DNA from 2 places in the Vibrio sp. 1F263 genome. Region 2 is predicted to be linked to the other one. Evidence: riboswitches for the same ligand, from Rfam matches in the RefSeq annotation. Region 2 holds a riboswitch; the other holds the start of a gene.
What was found. A riboswitch is a leader RNA that binds a small molecule or an ion and turns the genes downstream of it on or off. The one in region 2 is predicted to bind lysine.
Positions count from the first base shown of each region.

Region 1: linked by a shared signal. The riboswitch ahead of lysC (lysine-sensitive aspartokinase 3) and the one ahead of ACED25_RS08120 (Na+/H+ antiporter NhaC family protein) in region 2 are both predicted to bind lysine.

Region 1 is NZ_JBGONI010000031.1:53,909-63,471, forward strand. Features, by position in the region: gene uvrA (excinuclease ABC subunit UvrA) at 1-1,341, shown strand, start outside; gene ACED25_RS17525 (PglL family O-oligosaccharyltransferase) at 1,438-3,201, shown strand; gene ACED25_RS17530 (alanine--glyoxylate aminotransferase family protein) at 3,306-4,445, opposite strand; lysine riboswitch at 4,622-4,799, shown strand; gene lysC (lysine-sensitive aspartokinase 3) at 4,909-6,276, shown strand; gene metH (methionine synthase) at 6,392-9,563, opposite strand, start outside.
Region 2 is NZ_JBGONI010000008.1:153,598-163,160, forward strand. Features, by position in the region: gene hflD (high frequency lysogenization protein HflD) at 123-740, opposite strand; gene mnmA (tRNA 2-thiouridine(34) synthase MnmA) at 787-1,923, opposite strand; gene ACED25_RS08105 (hypothetical protein) at 2,127-2,396, shown strand; gene ACED25_RS08110 (inosine/guanosine kinase) at 2,499-3,803, shown strand; gene ACED25_RS08115 (H-NS family nucleoid-associated regulatory protein) at 3,977-4,387, opposite strand; lysine riboswitch at 4,766-4,943, shown strand; gene ACED25_RS08120 (Na+/H+ antiporter NhaC family protein) at 5,056-6,648, shown strand; His leader region at 6,838-6,973, shown strand; gene hisG (ATP phosphoribosyltransferase) at 7,027-7,923, shown strand; gene hisD (histidinol dehydrogenase) at 7,923-9,242, shown strand; gene hisC (histidinol-phosphate transaminase) at 9,252-9,563, shown strand, end outside.

The sequences.
Region 1 (9,563 bases), on a different contig from region 2:
GCAAGTCAAATTGGGGCCGGTTTAGTTGGCGTTATGTATGTGTTGGATGAACCATCGATTGGCCTCCACCAGCGTGATAATGAACGTCTACTGCAAACTCTGGTTCACCTAAGAGACTTAGGAAATACCGTACTTGTTGTTGAGCATGACGAAGATGCGATTCGTTGCGCTGACCATGTTATCGATATAGGCCCAGGCGCAGGTGTTCATGGTGGTCACGTGGTCGCTGAAGGCACCATGCAAGACATCATCGAAAATCCGAATTCTTTAACTGGGCAATACCTCAGCGGCGCCAAAGAAATTGCGATCCCCAAACAAAGAACGCCTATCGATAAGAAAAAGGTCGTCGAGATCGTTGGCGCGACTGGGAACAACCTAAAGAATGTCACTGCGACAATCCCTGTAGGCTTGTTCAGCTGTATTACCGGTGTATCGGGATCCGGTAAATCAACACTCATCAATGACACCTTCTTTAAAGTCGCCCACACTCAATTGAACGGTGCAACAACTGCAGTTCCGGCGCAGCACAAAAAGATTAAAGGCTTAGAGCATTTCGACAAAGTAATCGATATTGATCAAAGCCCTATCGGTCGAACACCAAGATCGAATCCTGCAACCTACACTGGTATTTTCACTCCAATTCGAGAGTTATTTGCAGGTACACAAGAATCACGATCTCGTGGCTACAAGCCAGGTCGATTCAGTTTTAACGTTCGTGGTGGTCGTTGTGAAGCGTGTCAGGGAGACGGCGTCATCAAAGTAGAGATGCATTTCTTGCCAGATGTGTATGTACCGTGCGATGTGTGTAAAGGTAAGCGTTATAACCGTGAAACGCTAGAGGTCCGCTACAAGGGGAAAACCATTGACGAAGTTCTAGAGATGACTGTCGAAGATGCTCGAGAATACTTCAACCCTGTTCCTGTTATTGCTCGTAAGCTGCAAACATTGATGGATGTTGGCCTTTCCTACATTCGCCTCGGACAAGCAGCAACAACCTTGTCTGGCGGTGAAGCACAACGTGTTAAGTTGGCAAGAGAGTTATCTAAGCGAGACACGGGGAAAACCTTATACATTCTCGATGAGCCAACAACAGGCCTACATTTCCACGATATCCAGCAACTGTTAACGGTACTGCATAGATTACGGGATCACGGTAATACGGTTGTCGTGATTGAGCATAACCTAGACGTCGTCAAAACAGCGGACTGGATCCTAGATCTTGGCCCTGAAGGTGGTCAAGGAGGCGGTGAAATTGTTGCAGAAGGTACACCTGAAGATGTGGCGTTAGTCGAAGGTTCGCACACTGCTCGCTTCCTTAAGCCTATGTTAAATTTGAAGTAGGTGTAAAATAGCTCCCTGCGAGCAGACAGAAAAATGTTAAAGTAACAGGGCTTTTTTCAGAAGGAACAAGCTCTGTTTTTATAAGGTTAGGGATTTATGGCAACAATACATACTAGCGGTACCCAGCTAGAAAATCAGAGAACTCAGCTTCCGCTTAACAAGGCATTCCTTGCCTCTTTAGCTGTTATATTCTTATTAGCCATGCACTTTTTCATGCCCAATCCTGGAGGCTCAGGCCTCGCTTTATCCTTTAATCCAACCACTTGGTTAGCTCTTAGCTTTACGTTGGCGATTGGCTTCTACCAGCTTGCCACTAACCGAGCACTCAAATATTCAAAGTTAACCGTTGGCTTGCTAATAAGCTGCGTGATACTGACGTTGCCCATTATTTACAGCAACGCCTCTCCTCAAGCCGCATCAGGCCGACTACTGGGATTGTGGGCGGGCTTCGCTTTATTCGTGGTGCTTCAGCAATTTAAATTCAGTAACAAACACAAACAACGCATGTTGTGGTTCATTGTTCTTGCTGTCGTCCTACAAGCACTTTTTGGCTATGTGCAATATTTCTTACTGGAACCTGGCAACCTATTTGGTTATAACACTGCGGCCAATAGACCTTATGGGATATTTCAACAACCGAATGTTATGGCCAGCTTTTTAGCTACCGGTTTTGTGCTTTCAGCTTATCTTTTAGCGAGACAGCCTGCTAAATATAATCGCAAAATTAGCGAGTCATTCTTACTATACCTGACACCAACCTTAACCGTACCTTTGCTGATCATCATTGCATCACGTACAGGATGGTTGGCTGCCGTAATCGGGTTTGTCTGCATTCTGCCTTACCTTTACAAGTTCTCGACCAAGAAGCGCTTCTACGGATGGTGTGTATCAGTGGTAGTCGGTATCGTCGTCGCTTTTTCGGTGATCAGCCTCAGTACAACTGATAGCCTCGCAAGCAAAAGGGCTAACTTAGAAAGCCCACGAGCTTATACCTTTCCGCAAGCGCTCGATATGATGATCGAAAAGCCATTTACAGGGTATGGCTACGGGAAATTCGAATCCGAGTACACGCTATACACAGCTCGCCAGCATCAACTCAACCCAAATTATCATCCCGGCCTTCCTTCAATGGATCACCCACACAATGAGTTCCTGTTTTGGGGGGTTGAGGGCGGAATAGTACCAATCATCGGGATCTTGATTGCTGCGGTGTTGGTGATGTCACGCATAGCTAACTCAGCGAAAGGAACACGTCTAGCACTACTTGCGCTATTCATACCTATACTCTTACATTCTCAGCTTGAGTATCCTTTTTACCACTCGGCGATTCACTGGATAACCTTTATCATTTTGATTTACTGGGTCGACCAACGGGCTTCTCGCCACTATCAGCAGCCGTTTAGTATCGTCAGTAAAACCCTATTCAGAGTGTCGAGCTTAGTCGTTCCTATCTTGGTGAGTTTTTACATGCTGAGTGCCTTACACACCAATTATGTACTCACTAAATTTGAAATGTCTAAGCCGAAAAACCCGGACATTCTTAAGCAGGTAACAAACCCCGTAGTCTGGAAAGATCGCTATGATTGGGACGTGTACAGTACCTATCTAAATATCGGCCTCTACAAAGCCGATCCTAGCCTGATCCAACCTTATATAGATTGGTCGTTAGAGATCATAAAGAGTAAGCCAAGGCCTACTTTCTACAGTAACCTGATTCTCGCGTATCAAGGATTAGGTGATCACAGCAAGGCAGAACAAATTCGTAGTGAAGCGAGCTTCTTGTTCCCAAATCGAGACTTTTCCAAGGTTCAGTATAAGAAGATATCGGAAGCAGAAAACAATATCTCTGCTGCTAAATGATGCCAAGGAATCTAGAGTCATTTTGCTGTAATGACGTTTAGCCTAGACACAAAAAAGCGCACATTCTCTCGTGCGCTTTTCTTTTAAACTTCAATTTATTAGCGTTATTTTAAAACGTCTTGTAACGCTTTTAAGCACAAAGCGACATTCTCTTTTCGAGCGCCATAACCCATTAAACCAATACGCCAAGCCTTCCCAGCCAGAGAGCCCAGCCCAGCACCGATTTCAAGATTATACTCTTCTAACAGCTGCGTTCTTATTTTGGCTTCATCAATCCCTTCAGGGAAGTAAAGCGCATTCAATTGAGGTAGGCGACTCTCTTCATCAACCACAAACTTTAATCCTAGTGCTTCTACGCCTTCTTTAAGCTCTTGGTGCATCGCATGGTGACGTGACCACGCATTATCCAGGCCTTCATTTTTCAATAAAACCAACGACTCATGCAGAGCATATAGGCTGTTCACAGGCGCAGTGTGGTGATAGCTACGCTTACCTTCTCCACTCCAATAACCTAATACCAAGCTCTGATCCAAGAACCAGCTTTGTACGGGAGCTTGACGTGCTTTCATTTTATCGACAGCACGTTGAGAGAACGTCACGGGAGATAAACCAGGTACACAAGACAGACACTTCTGACTGCCTGAATAAACCGCATCGAGTAGCCATTCATCAACCAACAATGGCACACCACCTAATGATGTCACCGCATCCACAATCGACAATGCATCAAACTGGCGAGCGACTGCGGAAATAGCTTGAGCATCCGATAACGCGCCAGTAGACGTCTCGGCATGCACAAATGCGACAGCAACAGCATCAGGGTTTTCTGCCAATGCTTTTTCTACCTTTTTAACGGAAACGGGTTTGCCCCACTCATCATCGACAAGGATCGCTTCACCACCACAACGCACAACATTCTCTCGCATACGTTCACCGAAAACACCATTGCGACAAACAATGACCTTTTCACCAGGCTCAATCAAGTTAACAAAACAGGTTTCCATGCCCGCACTGCCTGGAGCAGAAACGGCAATCGTAAATTCGTTTTCCGTCTGAAAAGCGTATTTGAGAAGTTGTTTAAGCTCATCCATCATCGCAATAAATAGCGGGTCAAGGTGACCAATGGTTGGACGGCTTAAGGCCTGTAAAACTTGAGGAGAAATGTCTGAAGGCCCCGGCCCCATTAACGTTCGGTGTGGCGGATAAAAGCTATCGATAGCAGCAGTGAGTGTTAAATTAAACATGTACATCCCTTACGTTAATGTTGTGAACAATCCACCCTAAAGCAAATTGATTACCTCAGCAATTAGCCATAAGTATTGAGGTCAAACCAGTGTCACATAATTGTTAAAATTATTTTTCAATTATCTCACGTTACGGATTGACATTATTTGCGCAAACACGTTCAATGAAATGGCTATCTAGCAGAAGAGGAGCACTGCCCAGGCAGGTGTTTTGTGGAACCGCATTTCCAATACAAAACATTCATGGGGAGCAGTGCCGAGATAATAAAAGGATGCAGGACCTTTATTATCGGTTGAGCGGGCTGAATCCCGTTAACTGTCGCCATTTCTATATGGTGAAGAGCTTCTGAGGTTACTATTCTAATAATTCCTCTCTTTTTTGCTCTAAAACTCTCTTCGAAAAACATCGGACGTTGGATTACCCAACAGTAATTTTATTTTAGGAAATCGTGGGAGATATATCGTGAGTGCATCTAATGTAGCTGGTTCTTTTAATGTCGCTAAGTTTGGTGGAACAAGTGTTGCCAACTTTGAAGCAATGAGCCGTTGTGCTGCCATTATTGAAAACAACTCAAATACGAAACTGGTCGTGAGTAGCGCATGCTCTGGCGTGACTAACCTGCTTGTTGAACTCGCGAATGGTGTTCAAGATAAAACTCGTCGCCAAGAACTAGTGACACAGTTAACCGACATTCATAATACGATTCTTGCTCAGCTAGCTGACCCAATTAGCATTGAAAAAGATGTGCACTGTATTCTGGATGATATTGCGAGCGCTGCAGAAGCCGCATCATTCCAAGCCAGTACCAAACTCACCGATCACCTAGTGGCATGTGGCGAACTAATGTCGACACATATCCTCGCTCAAATCATTCGCGAACGTGGTACACCAGCGGCTCGTTTTGATATCAGAGAAGTGATGCGCACCAATGATGATTTCGGTAAAGCAGAACCACAACTGGAAGATATTGCAGCCCTTGCACAGCAGAAACTGATTCCACTTTGCCAACAACAAGTTATCGTTACCCAAGGTTTTATCGGTGCCGATAGCGAAGGTAACACCACAACATTAGGTCGTGGCGGCAGTGATTATTCAGCTGCACTGATTGCGGAGTCAGTACAAGCGATTGGCTTAGAAATTTGGACTGATGTTCCAGGCATCTACACCACAGATCCACGCATCGCATCGAAAGCATCTCCTATCCCAGAGATCAGCTTCAGTGAGGCATCTGAGATGGCAAACTTTGGCGCGAAAATATTACACCCTTCAACTCTGGTTCCTGCACTACGCCATCAAATCCCTGTTTTTGTCGGCTCATCAAAATCACCAGAGCTTGGTGGAACATGGATTCGTCAACAAGTTGAAAGCTCTCCTCTGTTCAGAGCGCTTGCCCTACGCTGCAACCAAACCATGGTTACGCTACGCAGCGCTAACATGTTCCATGCCTATGGTTTTTTGGCTAAGGTATTCGAGATCCTGGCTAAACATAAGATCTCAGTCGATCTTATCACTACCTCAGAGATCAGTGTCTCACTTACTCTCGATCAAACCGATACCTCTGGTGGTGCTCCTGAGTTACCTGAAGCCGCTCGCCTTGAGCTTGAAGAGTTGTGTTCCGTAGATATTGAGCACGACCTATGCCTCGTTGCTCTTATTGGTAACAACATGAGCGAAAGCAAAGGCTATGCAAAGCAGGTATTCGGCACTCTAGAAGATTTCAACCTACGTATGATTTGTTACGGAGCAAGCCCACACAACCTATGCTTCTTGCTAGATGAATCTGTGTCTAAGTTGGCGATTCAAAAACTTCATCAAGAGTTATTTGAGTAGATAGTCCGTTTATCATCGACAGATAAATAACTAAATTACAGATACAAAAAGGGTTGCTATTAAGCAACCCTTTCTCTTTTTTACGTTACGAATCAAAGCTCGTTATAGATTCAAACTAGTTAATGTTTGGGCCTAACCACTTCTCAGCTTCCAACATATCCCAACCTTTACGGTCGGCATAGCTATCCACTTGATCCTGTTGAATCTGTGCAATCGCAAAGTATCGGGCATCAGGATGTGAAAAATACATACCAGACACTGAAGCACCAGGCCACATCGCGTAGCTCGTGGTTAGTGACATGTCGATCGCTTTTTCAACATCCATCAACTCCCACAACGTTCCTTTTTCTGTATGTTCTGGGCAAGCAGGGTAACCTGGAGCTGGACGAATACCTTGGTACTTCTCACGAATCAAATCGTCATTAGACAGATCCTCATCCGGCGAGTAGCCCCAAATGTCCTTTCTCACTTCTTTATGCAGGTATTCAGCGAACGCTTCAGCCAATCGGTCAGCAACCGCCTGAATCATAATCGCGTTGTAGTCATCACCGTTGGCTTTGTATTCATCAGCAAGCTCACGCTCGCCGATACCACCAGTCACTGCAAAGCCACCAATCCAGTCCGCTTTACCGCTATCTTTCGGCGCAATGTAATCAGACAAACAGTAGTTAAAACCTTTTGGCTTCTCGGTTTGCTGACGAAGGTTGTGTAAAACCTTTAACACTTCAGTACGAGATTCATCGGTATACACTTCGATATCATCGCCAACGCTGTTGGCAGGGAACATCGCACACATCCCACGAGCTTCAAGTAACTTCTCTTTCTGTACTCGATCCAATAAATCGTTGGCATCTTTGAATAAGCGTTTCGCTTCCTCGCCCACTTCTTCATGATTAAGAATTGCAGGGTATTTACCGACCAATGACCATGTCATAAAGAATGGAGTCCAGTCTATGTACTGGCGCAAAGTTGCCACATCAAAATCATTAAAGATGTGAACTCCCGGCTTAGCGGGTGCCGGTGGCGTATAAGCATCCCAATCGATAGCGACTTTATTAGCACGCGCTCTTTCAAGAGTGACAGGTTTAGTACGAGGCTTCTTACGATTATGCTGATCGCGAACGCGATCGTAATCAATATCCAGTTTCTCAACGAAAGCGGGTTTCAGTTCATCAGAGAGTAGCGAGGTGCAAACACCTACCGCACGTGAAGCATTGTTTACGTAGACCACAGGCTCAGAGTAGTTCTGTTCAATCTTAACGGCTGTATGCGCTTTAGATGTGGTTGCTCCACCGATGAGAAGAGGCAGTTTAAAGCCTTGTCTTTCCATTTCTTTCGCAACATGCACCATCTCATCCAGGGAAGGAGTGATCAAACCCGAAAGGCCAATGATATCGACGTTTTCTTCCTTAGCGACCTTAAGGATTTTTTCACATGAAACCATCACGCCTAAATCGATAATTTCGTAGTTATTACACTGCAAGACAACGCCCACAATATTTTTTCCAATATCGTGAACATCGCCTTTTACGGTCGCAAGTAAGATTTTTCCGTTAGTTGCACCTACGTCTTTGGTTGCATTGATAAATGGCTCTAGATGGGCTACCGCTTGCTTCATAACACGTGCAGATTTCACCACTTGAGGAAGGAACATCTTACCTTCACCAAAGAGGTCACCAACCACATTCATACCATCCATTAATGGGCCTTCTATCACCTCGATAGGGCGAGAGGCATTAACACGAGCTTCTTCGGTATCTTCAACAATAAAGTCGGTAATACCTTTAACTAAGGAATGCTCTAAGCGTTTTTCTACTGGCCAGGTACGCCACTCTAAAGCAGATTTATCTTCAACTTTTCCAACTGCACGCTCTAGATATTCAGTTGCGATATCTAGCAAGCGCTCAGTGGAATCATCTCGGCGGTTTAGAACCACATCTTCAACGGCTTCACGTAAATCCTCAGGGACATTATCGTAAATCTCTAATTGCCCAGCATTTACGATGCCCATATCCATACCGTTTTTAAAGCAGTGGTATAGGAATACTGCGTGGATAGCCTCACGAACGTAGTTATTACCTCGGAATGAGAACGAAACATTCGATACACCACCAGAAATCATCGCATGAGGTAAGTCTCGTTTGATGTCCCCTACAGCTTCAATGAAATCGACCGCATAGTTGTTATGCTCATCAATACCTGTCGCCACAGCAAAAATGTTCGGGTCAAAAATAATATCTTCAGGTGGGAAGCCCACTTCATCAACCAGAATATTGTAGGCATTAGTGCAAATCTCAACCTTACGCTCTCGAGTATCAGCTTGGCCAACTTCATCGAACGCCATCACGATAACGGCAGCACCATATCGGCGAACCAGTTTCGCTTGTTCGACAAACTTCTCTTTCCCTTCCTTCAATGAGATCGAGTTAACGATGCCTTTACCCTGAATACATTTCAGACCCGCTTCAATAACTTCCCATTTTGAAGAGTCGACCATGACTGGCACTTTCGAGATCTCAGGCTCAGACGCACATAGATTAAGGAATTTAACCATACACGCCTCAGCGTCTAGCATCCCTTCATCCATGTTGATATCGATAATTTGAGCGCCATTCTCAACTTGCTCTCGAGCCACACTCAAAGCTTCATCATATAGCTCTTCTTTGATAAGGCGCTTAAAGCGAGCAGAGCCCGTAACGTTAGTTCGCTCACCCACGTTAACAAACAGAGATTCCTTGGATATCGTCAATGGCTCTAAACCAGAGAGACGACAAGAGACGGGTAAATCTGGTAATTGGCGCGGTGTTACACCTTCAACAGCTTCTGCCATTTGGCGTATATGTTCTGGCGTCGTACCACAACAACCACCAATTAAGTTCAAGAAACCACTTTCAGCCCATTCCTTGACGTGTTCAGCCATATCTTCGGGAGAAAGGTCATACTCACCAAATGCATTAGGTAAACCCGCGTTAGGGTGTGCAGAAACATGACATTCAGAGATACGAGACATCTCACCGACATATTCGCGCAATTCATCTGGGCCTAATGCACAGTTCAATCCAAATGAGATAGGTTTTACATGACGAAGGGCATTATAGAATGCTTCTGTTGTTTGTCCGGAAAGCGTCCGACCAGATGCATCGGTGATAGTACCGGAGATCATAACAGGTAAAATGATACCCATTTCTTCAAAGACTGATTCAACAGCAAAAGAGCATGCCTTCGCGTTGAGTGTATCGAAGATAGTCTCGATAAGAATAAGGTCTGAGCCGCCTTTGATAAGAGCA
Region 2 (9,563 bases):
TTCTAAATTTTGAGAGGTTTATACCAGTAACAATCTCAATTGTCACGCATATTGCGCAATCGTTTGCGTGAGAGTTGTGTTGGTACAAAAAACAAGCTCGCGACGAGGCGTGAGCTAATAAATCACATGCGAGCTAGCAGGATTTGAGCCTGCTCGATCATCTTCTTGCGACCGAAGATAAGGTGGCGACGTTTACCGCCAACTTGACGCCATAACACAGCGCTTCGAATTCCTGATAGCAGCAGGGCACGAACCTTATGCTGGCTCGATGTCTGTTGAAGTACAGCTGGCGTACCAGAAACCTGAATACGCGGGCCGATAGGGCTCACAACATCAAGGTAGATACTGGCTAGGTTGCTGATCATTTGCTCGTCAAACAGATCAAAGTGTTCAGTTTGACGTTCTGCAGTTTGAATACGATCGCCAAGCTGAGACATAGAGTCGTTACGAGAAGATAGCTTACGCTCAAGTGCCATCAAGCTGATGATGTAGCGAGTAATATCGCTACCAGCGGGAGTACTATCGATACCTTTTACTAAGCACTCAAGGCCAAGCTTTAGGTTCGCTTCACGTCCAAAGACACCCACGGTGTTCGCTGGATTGGTATTTAAAATGGCACTGAGTGAAGCTTCGAAGGCATCTTTATCACAATGGCCGTCTTTCGCTACTTGTTGAACCAAAGCCACAGCTTGGCAAATTCCAGCGAAAGCAATAGTACGGTCATAAAGTGTATTAGCCACGTAGTAACTCCTAGTTGTCTTCTATTGTTTGTCGTTCGATTATTGGTTAGATGCGCTTTTCAATGATACCACCACCAAGACATACGTTGTCTAGGTAGAACACTGCTGATTGACCTGGGGTCACCGCAATTTGTGGTTCGTCAAAAATAACCTTAATGTTCTCATCATCAATTGGGATGATTGTACAAGGAATATCGGTCTGACGGTAACGTGTTTTTACCGTGCACGTCATAACTTCAGTAATTGGTGTGCGATTAACCCAATGAAGCTGAGAAGCGATCAAACCTTCTGATTTTAAAAGAGGGTGGTCTTTACCTTGTACCGCGATCAGAACATTACGTTTAAGATCTTTTTCACCAACAAACCATGGTTCTTCATTACCGCCGCCACCTTTGGTGCCACCGATATGCAGGCCTTTACGTTGGCCTAGTGTGTGGTACATCAAGCCTTGGTGTTGCCCAATAACTTGGCCTTCAGGTGTCTCGATGTTACCTGGTTGAGCCGGTAGATATTTGCCAAGGAATTCTGTGAACTTACGCTCACCAATAAAGCAGATACCTGTTGAGTCTTTTTTCTTCGCTGTGATCAGGTCTTGCTCTTCAGCAATGCGTCGCACTTCAGGCTTCTCTAATTCACCAACTGGGAATAGGCTGCGTGCCACTTGATCTGAACTTAGCGTATATAGGAAATAGCTTTGGTCTTTGTTGCCGTCTAAGCCACGCAGCATTTCTGGTTTTACGCCAGCATCGAGCTCTTCTTGTGTTGGGAAAGTACGACGAACATAGTGACCCATCGCGATGTAGTCTGCGTCTAATACTTCATCCGCAAACTCTAAGAATGCTTTGAATTTGATTTCTTTGTTACAAAGGATATCTGGGTTCGGTGTACGACCCGCTTTGTATTCTTCAAGAAAGTACTCGAATACATTATCCCAGTACTCTGCTGCAAAGTTGATAGTGTGAAGGTGGATACCTAGTTTGTCACATACCGCTTGAGCATCAGCAAGGTCTTCAGCTGCCGTGCAGTATTCTTCGTTATCGTCTTCTTCCCAGTTTTTCATGAAAAGGCCTTCTACCTGATAGCCTTGTTGCTGAAGAAGATACGCCGATACTGACGAATCTACACCGCCGGACATACCGACAATTACTTTCTTTTCGCTGTTTCCAGAGCTGATATCTGACATGTCTAAACACCGTTACTATTACTTGGTCGCAGATTCTAACAGAAAGAGAAACACCGCGACAGATCCGAGACCGGAATCACAGTTTCATTTGCACAAATATTGCGCTGAATTCGTTAGAGAATCGCATGAACGCGAGGAGACTCGCTAGGATGTCAGATCTATATGTGGCATAGTCGCTCGAAATCCAAGACCTGAGATAAAAAATGTCTGAACAAAATGAGTTTATGCAAGAAGAACAGTTGATCGAGATTATCGAAAACCAACTTGAAGATGGCCAACCTGTGAAAGTGAAAGAGACGCTGATGCGTTTAATGATGACAGGAACTCCTCGTGAAGAGGCGATTGCGGCTATGGCATGTGCACTGGCTATTGAGGTATTTGATGTAATGAAAAACGGCGCTGAGTTTAATCAAAAACGTTACGCCGAGCATTTGGGTATGCTACCTGACTTAAGCTTTATGGAAGGCGAATAAAAAAATAGCCTCGCAAACGTTTGCTATAGTTTGAAAGATTGCCGCGTTAAATATAGCGCGGTAGAATCCGCCACCTATTTCCCCTTGACTTAGACTAGCCTTATGAAATTCCCTGGACAACGTAAATCAAAGCACTATTTTCCGGTTCACGCTCGTGATCCTTTAGTAAGCCAAGCTCAAACTAGCAAAAGAATGTCACGTACTCATATTATCGGTATTGACCAAACTTTGGTGGATATTGAAGCGAAAGTGAGTTCTGAGCTAATCGAAAAATACGGCCTAAGTAAGGGACACTCACTGGTTATCGGTGATGAAGCTGCTGAATCCTTATATCAAGAATTAAAAGAACAGTGCCTGATCACCAATGAATACGCTGGTGGTACGATCGGTAACACATTACACAATTACTCAGTATTGGCGGATGACCGTTCAACACTGTTAGGTGTAATGAGCCAAGATATTAAGATTGGTAGCTACGGTTACCGCTATTTATGTAATACATCAAGCAGAATGGATCTGAACCATTTACAAGGGGTAGATGGCGCAATTGGTCGTTGCTTTGCATTAATTACAGAAGATGGTGAACGTACTTTCGCAATTAGCGAAGGACAAATGAACCAATTAAAACCAGAAAGCATTCCTGAGAAAATCTTCAAAAGTGCTTCTGCTTTGGTATTAACAGCGTATCTAGTTCGTTGTAAGCCAGGCGACCCTATGCCTGAAGCAACAATGAAAGCTATTGAATACGCGAAGAAATACGATGTACCTGTTGTTTTAACACTTGGTACTAAATTCGTTATTCAAGATGACCCAGAGTTCTGGAAAGATTTCCTGGAACAGCACGTAACCGTTGTTGCAATGAATGAAGATGAAGCTGAAGCTTTAACAGGTGAAAGCGATCCTCTTGCTGCTTCAGACAAAGCACTAGAGTGGGTAGACTTGGTTCTATGTACGGCAGGCCCTGTTGGCTTATTTATGGCGGGTTATACTGAAGACGCGGTTAAGCGTGAAACTTCATTGCCGTTGTTACCAGGCTCGATTGCAGAATTTAACCGCTATGAGTTTAGCCGTCCTGCACATAAAGAGTTATGTGACAACCCAACGAAAATCTATTCGCATATCGCGCCTTACATGGGTGGTCCAGAAAAGATCAAGAATACCAATGGAGCAGGGGATGCGGCGCTGTCGGCTTTATTACATGATATGGCAGCAAATAAATATCATAAAGAAAATGTACCGAATTCTAGCAAGCACCAACATGCATTTTTAACGTATTCATCTTTCTCACAAGTTTGTAAATATTCAAACCGTGCAAGTTATGAAGTGTTGGTTCAGCACTCTCCTCGCTTGTCTCGCGGCCTTCCTGAAAGAGAAGATAGTCTAGAAGAAGCGTACTGGGAAAGATAAGATATTTTTATCTTTTTCATTTATATTTCTAATAGTGAAATATAAAAAAGGCTCCGAAAGGAGCCTTTTTTGTTTCTGAATATATTGAAGCCGTAAATAATACTTTAGTCGACTTAAATATTAATTCTATTGCTTAGTGGGTTATTGATTATTCACTTAGCAAACTCGATGCCTTAAAGAGCAAACTCTTCTAGAGATTTACCAGCATCTAGTTGTTCTTGGATAGCTGAAGGCGTACGGCCTTGACCTGTCCAAGTTTTTTCGTCGCCATTCGCGTCTACGTATTTGTATTTCGCAGGGCGAGGAGCACGTTTAGATTTTGTTGTTTTAGATTTTGCTTCACCAGAAAGTGCAGCAATAAGATCGGCAACATCGATTCCGTCTTTTGCAATTTGTTCTGCGATAGCAGAAAGCTTAGCTTCTTGCTCTGCTTTTGCTGCGCGTTCTTCAGCTTCAGACTCTTGACGTTCTTGTACAACAATAGTCAGCTTGTCTAGCGCTTCTTCAAGTTGCTCAAGAGTTAATTCACGTGAGAACGCACGAAGGCTACGGATATTTAATAGAGTTTTTGTTAATTCAGACATGATATTTCCCATCAAGGTAAACTAAATAATCCTCCTAATAATAAACAGAGCCTAAGAATAAAACAAATAGTATTTCTTCTATTAGTTATTTAAATAAGAAAATGAGACGAGTGTTTTAAGATGAAAAGATAGACTTCTAATGAACTTATAATAACTATTAAGAATATCTTAAAAAAAACAGGTGATATCTGATATGTGTTAAGTGGAGTAATCCGTAAAAGTTGACTATTCTTCTATTGATTACTTCATTAACAAAAAGCTTATTTTTCTCGGAATGATATGTTGCATTGTTGCTCTTGATGGGTACAATTGCGGCTACCTGATGCGGTGCTTTGGTTAATCTGTTGTTAAACTCTGGTTTACACGGTTAATAATGTTACCGCACGTAGAGGTGCAATTATAAAGAGTAGTTTTCGTTGGGGTGATGCCAATGAACGGGAATGAAAGGTGTAATTGCCGAAGTAAATTGTATATCTAAGCAATTTGCTGGGGTTGTGCTCAATAGGTACAACACTGCCATAGTCTTAATTTTAAACTATGGAGCGCTACTGTAGGGTTGGGTGAAGTGTTCACTTCCCTTTCGCTTAGTTCAACATGAGCTTGATAAGCCGTATCAAGTTTATCTGCAGTAGATCTCTAGCCAAATAAAAAACTGGTTTTTGAAGATCATGAATTTAATAGATTTTGCAACATCGCCTTTATCGCTGCTTCCTCCCTTGGTTGCCTTGACTCTTGCTATTGTTACCCGTCGTGTATTAGTTTCCTTGGGTGTCGGTATCGTCATGGGTGCGATTCTACTTGCTGACTACTCAGTAGGTAACGCAGCTAGCTACGTCTTTACTAAAGTATCTGGTGTTTTCATCGAAGATGGTGGTATTAACACTTGGAACATGAGCATCGTTGCTTTCCTAATTATCCTTGGAATGACAACGGCATTATTAACACTGTCTGGCGGTACTCGCGCATTCGCTGAGTGGGCACAGTCTCGTGTTAAAAGCAAACGTGGTTCAAAACTACTTGCTGCCTTCTTAGGCGTATTCATCTTTGTTGATGATTACTTCAACAGCTTAGCGGTAGGTGCCATCTCTCGCCCTGTAACTGACCGCTTCTACGTATCTCGCGCTAAGCTAGCTTATATCCTAGATTCAACTGCTGCTCCTATGTGTGTGATCATGCCGGCTTCTAGCTGGGGTGCTTACATCATCACTATCATTGGTGGCATCTTAGTGACACACGGTGTGACAGAGTATTCTGCACTGGGTGCTTACGTTCGCCTTATCCCAATGAACTTCTACGCTGTGTTCGCACTATTAATGGTGTTTGCCGTTGCGTGGTTTGGTTTAGATGTTGGCAAAATGCGCGAGCATGAGATCGAAGCCTCTCAAGGCCGTGGTTTTGAAGGTGATAATGATCAAAAGAAAGCGCACGATCTAAACGAAGAGCTAGATATTCAAGAGAGCGAAAACGGTTCTGTTTCTGATCTCGTTATGCCAATCGTAGCGTTAATCGTCGCGACGGTTGCAGCAATGCTTTACACCGGTGGCCAAGCGCTTACTGCTGATGATCAAGCATTCAACTTGCTTGGTGCATTTGAAAATACAGATGTAGGTAAGTCTCTGGTTTACGGTGGTGTTATTGGTTTACTCGTTGCGCTAGCAACGGTATTCAAACAGAAACTGCCTATGGCTGATATCACAAGAACAATGTGGATTGGTGCAAGCTCAATGTTTGGCGCTATCCTTATCCTTGTATTTGCATGGACGATTGGTTCTGTTATTGGCGACATGAAAACAGGTTCGTACCTATCCTCTCTAGCAACAGGTAACATCGATTACCACTGGCTACCGGTTATCTTGTTCCTTCTTGCTGGCCTAATGGCGTTCTCGACAGGTACATCTTGGGGTACGTTCGGTATCATGTTACCGATTGCGGGTGACATGGCTGCTGCCTCTGACATCGCGCTAATTCTTCCTATGCTAAGTGCGGTTCTTGCGGGTTCTGTATTTGGTGATCACTGCTCTCCAATCTCGGATACAACGATTCTGTCTTCTACAGGTGCGCGTTGTAACCACATTGACCACGTATCGACTCAGCTCCCTTACGCGCTGTCTGTGGCGTTCGTATCGTGTATTGGTTTTATCACCCTAGGAATGACATCATCAACTGGCATTGCATTTGGCGCAGCGTCTCTAACGTTTGTTGCGGTATGTTTTGCATTGGCTTATTTCTCTCGTTGCAAGATAGCAACGTGTAAAAGCTAATCATCATTTGATTGAATAATGAGAAGGGAGGCGTTTGCCTCCCTTTTTTTGTGTTCGTTAATTTAATTTTAAATTTCGTGAAAAAAGTTCGAATAAATGGTTGAAAAAGGGTGTCAGCTTAGTTAGTGTGGAGACAAGACAGCAAACAACCTAAGAGCTGATAAGTATGCGTAAATTAGTAATGAACATTCATCACCATCATCACCCTATCTAGTCTTTCGGGGAGATTTACGTATACCCGGGAGCAAGAATTCTCCCGGAGGTTAAGTCAAAGAATTTAGATTTAAACCCTCGGGACGACAAAGTCTTCCGAGGGTTTTTTAGTTTTAGCACTTTTAAATAATCAATAAATTCAAATATTTGCACAGGGATACAGCAATGCAGACACAACGCCTAAGAATCGCAATTCAAAAGAAAGGTCGCTTAAGTAAAGAGTGCCAAGATCTACTTAAAAAATGTGGTGTGAAATTTAACATCATGGGTGAGCGCTTAGTTGTTCATTCACTAAATATGCCAATCGACTTGTTACTCGTTCGTGATGACGACATCCCAGGCCTTATCATGGATGGTGTGGTTGACCTTGGTTTTATCGGTGAGAATGAACTAGAAGAAGTTCGCCTAGACCGTGTCGCTCTAAAGGAGCCTTCAGAGTTTCGTACACTACGTCGTTTAGACTTCGGTGGTTGCCGCCTTTCTATCGCAATCAACAAAGATGAAGAATACAACGGCCCACAAGACCTAGCGGGTAAACGTATTGCGACAACTTACCCACAATTACTAAAAGCCTACATGGACGAGCAGGGTGTTGAATTCAGCGCTTGTATGCTAACTGGCTCAGTTGAAGTTGCCCCTCGCGCAGGTCTAGCAGACGCTATCGCAGATTTAGTTTCTACAGGTGCAACGCTAGAAGCAAACGGTCTAAAGGAAGCAGAGGCTATCTTCCAATCTAAAGCAACACTGATTCAACGTGTTGGTGATTTCGATGCAGACAAAACGGCATTGATTGAAAAACTACTGACTCGTATGCAGGGTGTTCAACAAGCGAAAGAGTCGAAGTACATCATGCTTCACGCACCAACGTCTCAGCTAGAGCAAATCAAAGCTCTACTACCTGGGGCTGAAGATCCTACGGTTCTTCCTCTATCTACAGACAAAGACAAAGTTGCCGTTCACCTCGTAAGTACAGAGAACTTGTTCTGGGAAACTATGGAACAGCTGAAAGAGTTGGGTGCAAGCTCGATTCTAGTATTACCAATCGAAAAAATGATGGGGTAGTGACGATGAGAACCGTTGTTTGGCAATCTTTAAGTGAATCACAGCAAGACTCGGTATTAGAGCGTCCAGCTATTACTGAAGGTGCAAACATCACAGCGACTGTTTCTGATGTTATTGCAAAAGTACGAAATGAAGGCGATGCCGCACTTAAGGAACTGACTGAAAAGTTCGATGGTGTGACTCCAGAATCTATCCGAGTTAGTTCGGGTGAGATCGAAGAGGCATGTGCTCGTCTAACACCAGAGATGAAGCAAGCGTTGGAGCAAGCTTACAGCAACATTGCTAAGTTTCACGAAGCTCAAAAGCCACAGCCAATTAAGGTTGAAACACAGCCTGGTGTTGTGTGTGAGCAGGTGACGCGCGCGATTAATACTGTTGGACTTTATATTCCGGGTGGCAGCGCGCCACTTCCGTCAACGGTTCTTATGTTAGGTGTACCTGCTCAAATTGCGGGTTGTCGTAAGGTTGTGCTTTGCTCACCTCCGCCAATTGCTGATGAAATCTTGTATGTCGCTAATCTTTGTAAAATCGATGAGGTTTACAATGTTGGTGGTGGTCAAGCGGTTGCTGCAATGGCGTACGGGACCGAGAGCGTGGCTAAGGTTGATAAGATCTTCGGCCCAGGTAACGCTTACGTAACGGAAGCTAAACGCCAAGTAAGTAACGACTTCCGTGGCGCTGCGATTGATATGCCTGCTGGCCCGTCTGAAGTGTTAGTGATTGCAGACGAAACTGCGGATGCTGACTTCATTGCTGCTGATCTACTGAGCCAAGCTGAACACGGGCCAGATTCACAGGTTGTATTAGTAACACCATCACCAGTTATTGCCGACCAAGTAACCGATGCGGTTCAGAAGCAATTGAAAGAGCTGTCTCGTGCGAACATCGCTCAGCAAGCATTGGCTTCAAGTCTAATCATCATTGCTGAATCGATCACTCAAGCGATTGCGATTTCGAATTTCTATGGTCCTGAGCACTTGATTGTTCAGACCAAGAGTCCACGAGAATTACTGCCGTTACTAGACAATGCTGGTTCAATCTTCTTGGGTGACTGGTCTCCAGAATCTGCAGGTGACTACGCATCAGGCACAAACCACGTTCTTCCGACTTACGGCTATACCAAGACTTATTCAAGCCTAGGTTTGGCGGATTTCTCTAAGCGTATGACGGTACAAGAGTTAACAGCTGATGGCTTACAAGGCCTAGCGCCAACGGTAGTCACAATGGCGGAAGCCGAAGGTTTGGACGCACACAAACGTGCGGTGACCATCCGAGTTGAAAAATTAAATCGATTTGAACAGCTAAATAAAGCGAAATAAGGGTAGGGCATGGAAAAGTTAGCAAGAAAACAAGTTCAGGCTCTAACACCTTACTTGTCTGCAAGACGCATTGGTGGCAGCGGAGATGTATGGTTGAACGCCAACGAATCTCCGTTTGATAACGAGTACACCTTAAATCTGACTCGACTTAATCGCTACAGCGAGTGTCAGCCTAAAGAGCTAATCGATGCTTACGCTCAATATGCGGGTGTTGCACCAGAGCAAACGTTGACTACTCGTGGTGCTGACGAAGGCATTGAACTACTGATTCGTGCTTTCTGTGAGCCGAACGAAGACGCTATTCTTTACTGCCCACCCACT